One region of the Pseudomonas mohnii genome, then DNA from elsewhere that is predicted to be linked to it. Evidence: predicted binding sites of a transcription regulator. Region 1 holds the regulator's gene; each other region holds the start of a gene.

Region 1 (3,279 bases):
TCATCGTTGATCGCTTCAGCCAGCGAACGATTGGCACTGCTCAGCGGGTGACGACGACGGGTTTCCGAAAAACGCTTGAGCAAGGTTTCTTCGTCGGCATCCAGGTACAGAACGTCGCACTGGATATGCCGGCTGCGGACTTCTTCGAGCAATTCGGGGAATCGCGACAAGTGACTGGGCAGGTTGCGTGCATCAATGGACACGGCCACCAGCGGCTGTGCCAGTTCGGTGTGGATCAATGCGCGTTCGGCGAGTTCCGGCAGCAACCCGGCGGGAAGGTTGTCGATGCAGTAGTAGCCACTGTCCTCGAGTACATCAAGGGCGGTGCTTTTACCTGAGCCGGAGCGGCCACTGACGATGATCAAGCGCATGGTTACTGACCGTTTTGCTCGTCCAGGACAACCTGATACAAGGCTTCATTGCTCGGGGCGCTGCGCAGTTTTTCGCGCACTTCCTTGCGGTCGAGCATGCTGGCAATTTGGCGCAAAAGTTCCAGGTGCGCATCGGTAGCGGCTTGCGGGACCAGTAGAACGAACAACAGGTCAACCGGTGCGCCGTCGATGGCGTCGAAATCTATGGGGGCATCGAGGTGCATCAGGGCACTGATGGGTGAGGAGCAGCCCTTCAGGCGACAGTGGGGAATGGCGATGCCGTTGCCAAAACCCGTCGAGCCGAGTTTTTCACGGGCAATCAACGCCTCGAAGACATCTTGCATCTCCAGATCCGGCACTTCCCGGGCGATCAGGTTGGCAATTTGTTCGAGGGCTTTCTTTTTACTGCCGCCCGGCACGTTCACAAGGGAACGGCCGGGGGTCAGGATGCTTTCAAGTCGGATCATGGGTTGGGGGTGTTAACGACCGGTAGCGCCCTGGAGGAGGCTCTGGGTCTTTTCCTTATGCTTTTTGAGTTGTTTATCCAGCTTGTCGGTCAGTGCGTCGATCGCCGCGTACATATCGGTATGTTCCGCGTTCGCGACCACTTCATTGCCGGGAATATGCAGCGTGGCTTCGATTTTCTGCTTCAACTTTTCGACGGTCATCGTGACCTGTACGTTGGTAATCTTGTCGAAGTGCCTCTCTAACCGTTGGAGTTTTTCGCCGATGTAGGTGCGAAGAGGTTCGGTCACTTCCAGTTGGTGTCCACTGATGTTGACTTGCATACAGCTTCTCCTTCGTTGCCAGTGCATAAAGCGGTAGATCAAATGATCTACCACTGGAACGCTGTGGCGTGGCTCTACATCAACCGCTTGCGTTCGCTCGAAGGCGCGATCCCCAGGGATTCGCGGTACTTGGCGACGGTGCGGCGAGCCACCTGAATGCCTTGTGCCTCCAGTAAACCAGCGATCTTGCTGTCACTCAACGGCTTTTTCTGATTTTCCGCGGCAACCAGTTTTTTGATGATCGCGCGGATCGCCGTGGACGAGCATTCGCCGCCTTCGGAGGTGCTGACATGGCTGGAGAAAAAGTACTTCAGTTCATATATGCCCCGAGGGGTATGCATGAATTTCTGTGTGGTCACCCGTGAAATTGTCGACTCGTGCATGCCAACCGCCTCGGCGATGTCATGCAGGACCAACGGTTTCATGGCTTCGTCGCCGTGCTCCAGGAAGCCGCGCTGATGCTCGACGATCTGGGTGGCAACTTTCATCAGGGTTTCATTGCGGCTTTGCAGGCTCTTGATGAACCAGCGGGCTTCCTGCAACTGATTGCGCATGAACGTGTTGTCGGCGCTGGTGTCGGCGCGACGCACGAAACCGGCGTACTGGGCGTTGACCCGAAGACGCGGTACCGATTCCTGGTTGAGTTCCACCAGCCAGCGTTCGTTGTCCTTGCGCACGATCACGTCGGGAACCACGTATTCGGCTTCAGTGGATTCGATTTGCGAGCCCGGGCGCGGATTGAGGCTTTGAACCAGTTCGATCACCTGGCGCAGCTCATCTTCCTTGAGCTTCATGCGGCGCATCAGCTGGCTGTAATCGCGACTGCCGAGCAAGTCGATGTAGTCGGTGACCAGGCGCTTTGCTTCGGCGAGCCAAGGGGTTTTGGCCGGCATCTGGCGTAATTGCAGCAGCAGGCATTCGCCCAGGTTGCGGGCGCCGATTCCGGCGGGTTCGAATTGTTGGATGCGGTGCAGGACGGCTTCGATTTCGTCCAGCTCGATGTCCAGCTCCGGGTCGAAGGCTTCGAGTATCTCCTCGAGCGTCTCGTCCAGGTAGCCCTGATTGTTGATGCAGTCGATCAGGGTCACGGCGATCAGGCGATCGGTGTCGGACATGGGCGCCAGGTTCAATTGCCACAGCAAATGGCTTTGCAGGCTTTCACCGGCCGATGTGCGGGTGGTGAAATCCCACTCGTCGTCATCGTTGCTCGGCAGACTGCTGGCGCTGGTCTGGTAAACGTCTTCCCAGGCGGTATCGACGGGCAGTTCGTTGGGGATACGCTCGTTCCAGTCGCCTTCCTCGAGGTTATCAACCGTCGGTGCGCTTTCCTGGTAGGAGGGTTCCTGAATGTCGGGGTTGGGTTTCTGTTCGGCGTTGTCGGCCAAGGGGTCGCTGTTATCGAAGTCGTCGCCTTCTTCCTGGCGTTCGAGCATCGGATTGGACTCCAGGGCCTCCTGGATTTCCTGTTGCAGGTCCAGGGTCGACAATTGGAGCAGGCGGATGGCCTGTTGCAGCTGCGGTGTCATCGTCAGCTGCTGGCCCATTCTCAAGACTAGCGATGGTTTCATGGCAGGGGCTAAACACCTTATTCGCCGGCGCACATGCGCCATCCACTACAGGGCGCCGGAGCGCCAAACATAAGCAAATTATATGCCTGAAACTGAAGTGTTTGCCTAGAGCGCTGTAACAATAAAAAAGTGTTGATTTTTTATCGAGACAAGCGCTCGGTCGACTAGCCAGACACCTCGGTGCTTACAGGCGGAACTCATGGCCCAAATACACTTCCTTGACCAGATCGTTGGCCAGGATGGTTGCAGCGTCGCCTTCGGCGATCAATTGGCCATCGTTGACGATGTAGGCGGTTTCACAGATGTCGAGGGTGTCACGGACGTTGTGGTCGGTGATCAGCACGCCAATGCCCTTGGCCTTGAGGTGATGGATGATCTGTTTGATGTCGCCCACCGAAATCGGGTCCACGCCGGCGAAGGGCTCGTCGAGGAGGATGAATTTCGGGTTGGTGGCCAATGCCCGGGCGATTTCCACACGGCGGCGTTCGCCACCGGACAGGCTCATGCCGAGGTTGTCGCGGATGTGGCTGATGTGGAATTCCTGCAGCAGGC
Region 2 (3,279 bases), 920 kb from region 1:
CGAGTTTGCGTTTCAGGGTCGTGGCGCAGAAGAAGCACACCACGCCTGCTGCCAGGCCGATCACCAGAGCGCCCATAGGGCCTACGGTGCCGGCCGCCGGAGTAATGGCCACCAGGCCTGCAACCACACCCGAAGCGATGCCCAGTGCGCTTGGTTTGCCGTGGGTGATCCACTCGGCGAACATCCAGCCCAATGCAGCAGCGGCGGTTGCGATCTGGGTCACCAGCATCGCCATGCCGGCAGTGCCGTTGGCCGCCGCGGCGGAACCGGCGTTGAAACCGAACCAGCCGACCCACAGCATCGCCGCACCCATCAGGGTATAGCCAAGGTTGTGCGGCGCCATTGGGGTGGTCGGGAAGCCTTTACGCTTGCCCAGCACCAGGCAGGCAATCAGACCGGCCACACCGGCGTTGATGTGCACCACGGTGCCACCAGCGAAGTCCAGCACGCCCCAGTCCCACAGCAGGCCGCCGTTGCCGGACCAAACCATGTGCGCGATCGGCGCGTAGACCAGCGTGAACCAGACGCCCATGAAAACCAGCATCGCGGAGAATTTCATCCGCTCGGCGAAGGCACCGACGATCAGCGCCGGGGTGATGATGGCGAAGGTCATCTGGAAGGTGACGAACACCGCCTCAGGGAACAGAGCCGCAGGGCCGGTCAGGCTGGCAGGGGTGATGCCGGCGAGGAACGCCTTGCCCATGCCGCCAAAGAACGAGTTGAAGTTGATGACGCCTTGTTCCATGCCGGTGGTGTCGAACGCGATGCTGTAGCCATAAATGACCCACAGGACGCTGATCAGACCTGTAATGGCGAAGCACTGCATCATCACGGAAAGAATGTTTTTCGACCGAACCATGCCGCCGTAGAACAGCGCGAGGCCGGGAATGGTCATGAACAGCACGAGGGCTGTCGAGGTCAACATCCAGGCGGTATCGCCGGAGTTGAGGACTGGAGTCGCCACCGGATCTGCCGCCATGGCCAGGCCGGGCATTACGATGGACAACAGGGCTCCTAGCCCTGCGAATTTACGCAGAGTCATATTGTTTTCTCCTGGGGCGTTGGGTTTGTGGCGGCTTAGATTGCGTCGGTATCGGTTTCGCCGGTACGGATGCGAATCGCCTGTTCCAGATTGACCACGAAGATCTTGCCGTCACCGATCTTGCCGGTGTTGGCGGCCTTGGTTATCGCCTCGATAACCCGGTCGAGATCCTTGTCGTCAATGGCGACATCAATCTTCACCTTTGGCAGGAAATCGACCACATACTCCGCGCCACGATACAGCTCGGTGTGACCCTTCTGCCGACCGAAGCCTTTGACTTCAGTGACGGTAATGCCCTGCACGCCGATCTCGGACAACGACTCGCGCACATCGTCCAACTTGAACGGCTTGATGATGGCAGTGACTAGCTTCATGAAAACTCTCTCCCGAATTGGTGGACTTGCCCCAGGAAAACAAACCCGTCTCAAGTCTAAGCGCAGTGCCTGGCTTTGTAACGCATCGTCGACCTTACTTGCCCGTCCGACGCCAGCTACCCGCTCCTCACGAAACACTTCCCGTGCTCCGCTTGGCGCACTGCATTCGTCACAGCGACTGCATCAGTGCATGGGTCACTACGGTCTAAGCAGAAAGCTTGCCATCTCCACAAAACGTACTGTTTTCAAGCCTTTACCAGCAGATGGCAGCGACTTCGCAACAACACCGCACGCGTTACGCACAACAACGGTGCGATGCCGTCCGTCCCCATGCGCGAAAAGCGTGCATCCTTTGCCCGCGAAATGACTATAGACACTGCGTGATACACTGCCGGCCATTGTTATCAGGACCTTTCCCATGCTCGCGCCCAAAGACTTCCTCGACGCCCTGACGGGCACCGCCTCCCGTCTCTTCAGCGGCGACACCCCATTGCCGAAAAGCGAAATCGAAAGCCAGTTCAAGGCCCTGCTGCAAAGCGGCTTCAGCAAACTGGATCTGGTGAGCCGGGAAGAGTTTGATAGCCAGATGGTCGTGCTGGCGCGGACGCGGGCACGGTTGGAGGCACTTGAGACGAAGGTCGCGGAACTGGAAGCGAAACTGAATCCACCCTCCGAATAACGCCCCACCCCCCAATGGTTAACCCCATTCCACCGTGTAGGCGAGCCTGCTCGCCACAAGGTCGTAACGACCGTCAGATTTATCTGTAGGAATTGCCGAGACTGCGGTCTTCAAGCCCGCAAGAGTCCCGGCAACATCCTACGAACCTCTCATCCGCCGTCTGATTGCGCCGCTAATCCACCCTTTCTAAGCTCACCTCTCAAATGATTCATTTGAACGCGAGCGCTGCATCCGCGTGAAAAAAATCTAGCCCGCAGTGTGTATTAGTTATTGATACCAATGGAATGTTCATAACACCACAAGGAGCAACACCTATGAAAATATACACTTCTTTAATTGCTTTTTTTGCATTGACGGCACTTCACATAAACCCAGCTGTCGCCGGACCACCCGTTACAGTTACATTCAAAAACCTTGGAACACAGACCGCTACGTATACACCCACAACCAGTAATGAATTTATTACAAAAACAAACGCAGAACCCACTCCAAAAACCACCATAAATGCAAATAGCTCGGAGACTTACACGGTACAAAGCCAGACATCCCCTGACTACAACCATGCTAATTTACGATATAAAATCGGCGCAAAAAGCTGTGTATATCTATCTACATTTGTGACGATCCCTGGCCCAGGCGGAAGCAAAATTCCAAAGTGGAATAATACAGCCACTCCCAGCGGCGGTGCTACTTGCACCATAAGAGCAACCAGAACAAACCCGTCCACCTTTGCCTGGTCAGTAGAAATCACGATGAAGTAAAGAACGTCGCGGGTCTTGATAGACCTTCCGCCCTTGCCAACAGGTGATTTTTTCAGCAGATCATATCTGTCTTATAAAAACAAAGGAGTAGCAATGATGATTAACTCAACAAGCAATCCTGTCGTTGAAAGCGGTCTAGCTCTGACTGGATCAAAAGCGATGACAACCAATCCTGATGGAAATACAGGCATCAACCAGAGAACCTCCCAAGCCCCAGCTGATGCAACTCGCAGCACTACTGTTTCCACGATGGCGAATCAATTAAGCGAGGCCTCATTACGTGCTCAGGCCCGAGATGCACGCCTGACCAGAGTGGAGCTGGAGTCGCTGGCTAGAAACACCGTCAATGAGCTCCTAAGCCCATACTATACTGCAAACAAATTGAAACACGACACCGAAGTTCCTGACACAGACGATCCCACG
Region 3 (3,279 bases), 1.4 Mb from region 1:
GGTACGCGTGCTACGCCTCAAACGGCGACCGGTTTCAACCTGTTGAGCAGCGAAATCGAAGGGTTGAACCTCGACGCCGGGCACTTCACCGCCAGTAACGGTTCGACCACAACCAACAATAGCCATGACCTGTATGCCGGTTATGCAAACGTGGCGGCCAAGAGTATTGACTACCTTGGCGGCAAGTACACGCTGACCGATAACTTGTCCATGAGCTTGTTTGCATCGGACCTCAAAGACGTCTGGCACCAATACTATGGCAATGCCAACTACACGATCCCGTTCACTGCCGATCAGTCACTGAACCTGGACTTCAATATCTACCGCACCCTCGATTCCGGCCAGTCCAAAGCCGGCGCCATCGACAACACCACTTGGTCGATGGCTGCGGCGTACTCTTTCCTGAGTGCTCACACCGTTACACTGGCGTTCCAGAAAGTTCATGGCGACACGCCGTTTGACTATGTGGCCGTTGGTAATAACAAGTCGGGTGATTTGGCCGACTCCATCTTCCTGGCCAACTCGGTTCAGTACTCTGACTTTAACGGTCCAGGCGAAAAATCCTGGCAGGCCCGTTACGACCTGAACATGGCGGCCTATGGCGTGCCGGGGCTGAGCTTTATGACGCGCTACCTGAACGGCGACAATATCGACGGCACCCACATGCCGGTCGGCAGCGCCTACCAGGCCTATGGTTATGGCTCTGACGGCAAGCACCACGAAACCGACTTCGAAGCCAAATACGTGGTGCAGACCGGTCCAGCCAAAGACTTGTCGATGCGGGTGCGTCAAGCCTGGCACCGCGGTAACGCCGATCAGGCGGAAGGGGATTACAACGAAACCCGTCTGATCGTGGATTACCCGATCTCGATTTTCTAAGCGCAAGACCGCCGGTCAGGCCCCAGGGGCGCACCGCGTTGACGGCCAGTTTCAGCCCTGCTGAAGCTGGCCGTTTTGTTTACATAAAGCGCTTCCCTGGATGCACTTTTAAAGCGCCGTGGCGGGCGACGTGCACCAGTGCGAGGCGATTTGCCGGGTGTTTCAGCGTCACCTGTCACCCGCCGTTGGAACGCCTCCATCCTGCCGGGAACGCCTCTGACCCACCCTCGCAAGGCCATTTCCATCGCGTGATGGACCCGTTTCGCGTATCGCGCAACGCATCCGTCACCCACTGGCACAAAGGCTGCATTAATCCCCTCAAGTCCATCTGAAAAAGAGGGACAGCCCTCTCGGTCAACGACGATCGACTGGCCGCACAGGTCGTGGGCTACATCGGTGGATCAGGCATAGCCGTCTGGTTTCAACACCGCAAAAGAACAGGCAAAGACGCCTGGAACCGCAAGGTTTCAGGCGTTTTTTTTTGCTTTTTTTTACCGTGATTGGCTTTGGCAGGTGTCGTTTATGAATTCCAATGTAGCCACGTTAAACAAGCTGCAAACGCTGGTCGTGATCGGCAACGGCATGGTCGGACATCATTGTGTGGAACAGTTGATCGAGCGCGGAGCCCTTGATCGCTATCGCTTGCACGTCTTCAGCGAAGAGCCGATGCGCGCTTACGACCGTGTGCACCTTTCCGAATACTTCTCCGGCCGCGACGCCGAGTCGTTGGCGCTGAGCGATGCATCGTTGTACCAGACGCCCGGCGTCACCCTGCACCTGGGGGTGCCGGTGCTGGAAATCGACCGCGAGCGTCGTCAGGTCATCACCGCGCAAGGGTGTGTCAGCTACGACAAACTGGTCCTGGCCACCGGCTCCTACCCCTTTGTGCCGCCGATTGAAGGCGCTGAAGGCGACTCGCGCCTGGTCTATCGCACCCTCGAAGACCTCGACGCCATTCGAGCGGCGGCGGCCAATGCCCGGCGCGGCGTCGTGGTCGGCGGTGGCCTGCTCGGTCTGGAAGCGGCCAACGCGCTCAAGCGCCTGGGCCTTGAAGCCCACGTCGTGGAGTTCGCCCCGCGCCTGATGCCGGTGCAACTGGACGATCTGGGTGGCCTGGCGCTCAAGGCACAAATCGAACGCCTGGGCGTCGGCGTGCACCTGTCCCGCGCCACGCAATCGATCAGCGCCGGTGAGGACTATCGCTATCGGATGAATTTTGCCAACGACGAATTCCTCGAAACCGACCTGGTGGTGTTCTCCGCCGGTATCCGTGCGCAAGACGCGCTGGCTCGCCAATGTGCGCTGGAGATCGGCCCCCGCGGTGGCGTGGTGATCGACGACACCTGCTTGAGCTGCGACCCGAACATCTACGCCATCGGCGAGTGCGCATCGTGGAATGGCAGCCTGTTCGGCCTGGTTGCTCCCGGCTATCAAATGGCGCGCAGCGTTGCCGCGCGGCTGTGTGATGACGTGGCCGAGCCGTTCCAGGGGGCGGACATGTCGACCAAGCTCAAACTGCTGGGCGTCGACGTCGGCTCCATCGGCGACGCCCACGCGAATACACCGGGTGCCCGCAGCTACCAGTTCATCGACGAGACGAGCGCCGGCTACCGGCGCCTGGTGGTGGACGCCACCGGCAAGCGCGTGCTTGGTGCGGTGCTGATCGGCGACAACAGCTACTACGACACCCTGCTGCAATACATGCAGAACGCGATTGCCTTGCCGTCCGAACCGGCCGCGCTGATTCTGCCGTCGTCCGAAGGCGCGCCGACCCTGGGGCCGGGCGCCTTGCCGGAAGCGGCGACGATCTGCTCTTGCCATAACGTGACCAAGGGCGCCATCTGCTCGGCCATCGACGGCGGTTGCACCGACCTGGGTCTGCTCAAGTCACAGACCAAGGCCTGTACCGGCTGCGGCGGTTGCGCCGGTCTGCTCAAGCAAGTGTTCGAGCATGAGTTGACCGCCCGGGGCGTCAGTGTCGACAAGAGCCTGTGCGAGCACTTCGCCTACACCCGCCAGGAGCTGTATGCGCTGGTTCGGGTGGAAGGGCTCATCACCTTCGACAAACTGCTGGCCAGACATGGCCGGGGTCACACCGGTTGCGACGTGTGCAAGCCGGCCGTGGGCTCGATCCTCGCCTCGTGCTGGAACCAGCCGATCATGGACCCGTCGCTGGTGCCGTTGCAGGACACCAACGACACCTTCATGGCCAACATGCAGAAGAACGGCACCTATTCGGTGGTGCCGCGCATTCCCGGTGGCGAGATCACGGCCGACAAGCTGATTGCCATAGGCGTGGTCGCGAAGAAATACGACCTCTACACCAAGATCACCGGCGGCCAGCGCATCGACCTGTTCGGCGCCCAGTTGCATGAGCTGCCGGACATCTGGGCCGAGTTG

The links. Region 1 encodes sigma-54, which starts transcription at its own class of promoters, with help from an activator protein. Its sites were predicted from a motif close to ANTGGCATNNANNTTGCTNT; they were not measured.
Region 2: a site for sigma-54 is predicted at 1,623-1,642, ahead of glnK (P-II family nitrogen regulator). Genes of this name have one in related genera too.
Region 3: a site for sigma-54 is predicted at 1,171-1,190, ahead of nirB (nitrite reductase large subunit NirB). Genes of this name have one in related genera too.

The regions. Positions count from the first base shown of each region.
Region 1 is NZ_FNRV01000001.1:4,434,530-4,437,808, forward strand. Features, by position in the region: gene rapZ (RNase adapter RapZ) at 1-371, opposite strand, end outside; gene ptsN (PTS IIA-like nitrogen regulatory protein PtsN) at 374-838, opposite strand; gene hpf (ribosome hibernation-promoting factor, HPF/YfiA family) at 851-1,159, opposite strand; gene BLV61_RS20580 (RNA polymerase factor sigma-54) at 1,234-2,727, opposite strand; gene lptB (LPS export ABC transporter ATP-binding protein) at 2,912-3,279, opposite strand, start outside.
Region 2 is NZ_FNRV01000001.1:3,518,983-3,522,261, reverse strand. Features, by position in the region: gene BLV61_RS16260 (ammonium transporter) at 1-1,042, opposite strand, end outside; gene glnK (P-II family nitrogen regulator) at 1,078-1,416, opposite strand; gene BLV61_RS16250 (accessory factor UbiK family protein) at 1,835-2,095, shown strand; gene BLV61_RS16245 (hypothetical protein) at 2,410-2,856, shown strand; gene BLV61_RS16240 (hypothetical protein) at 2,950-3,279, shown strand, end outside.
Region 3 is NZ_FNRV01000001.1:5,789,073-5,792,351, forward strand. Features, by position in the region: gene BLV61_RS27095 (OprD family porin) at 1-879, shown strand, start outside; gene nirB (nitrite reductase large subunit NirB) at 1,402-3,279, shown strand, end outside.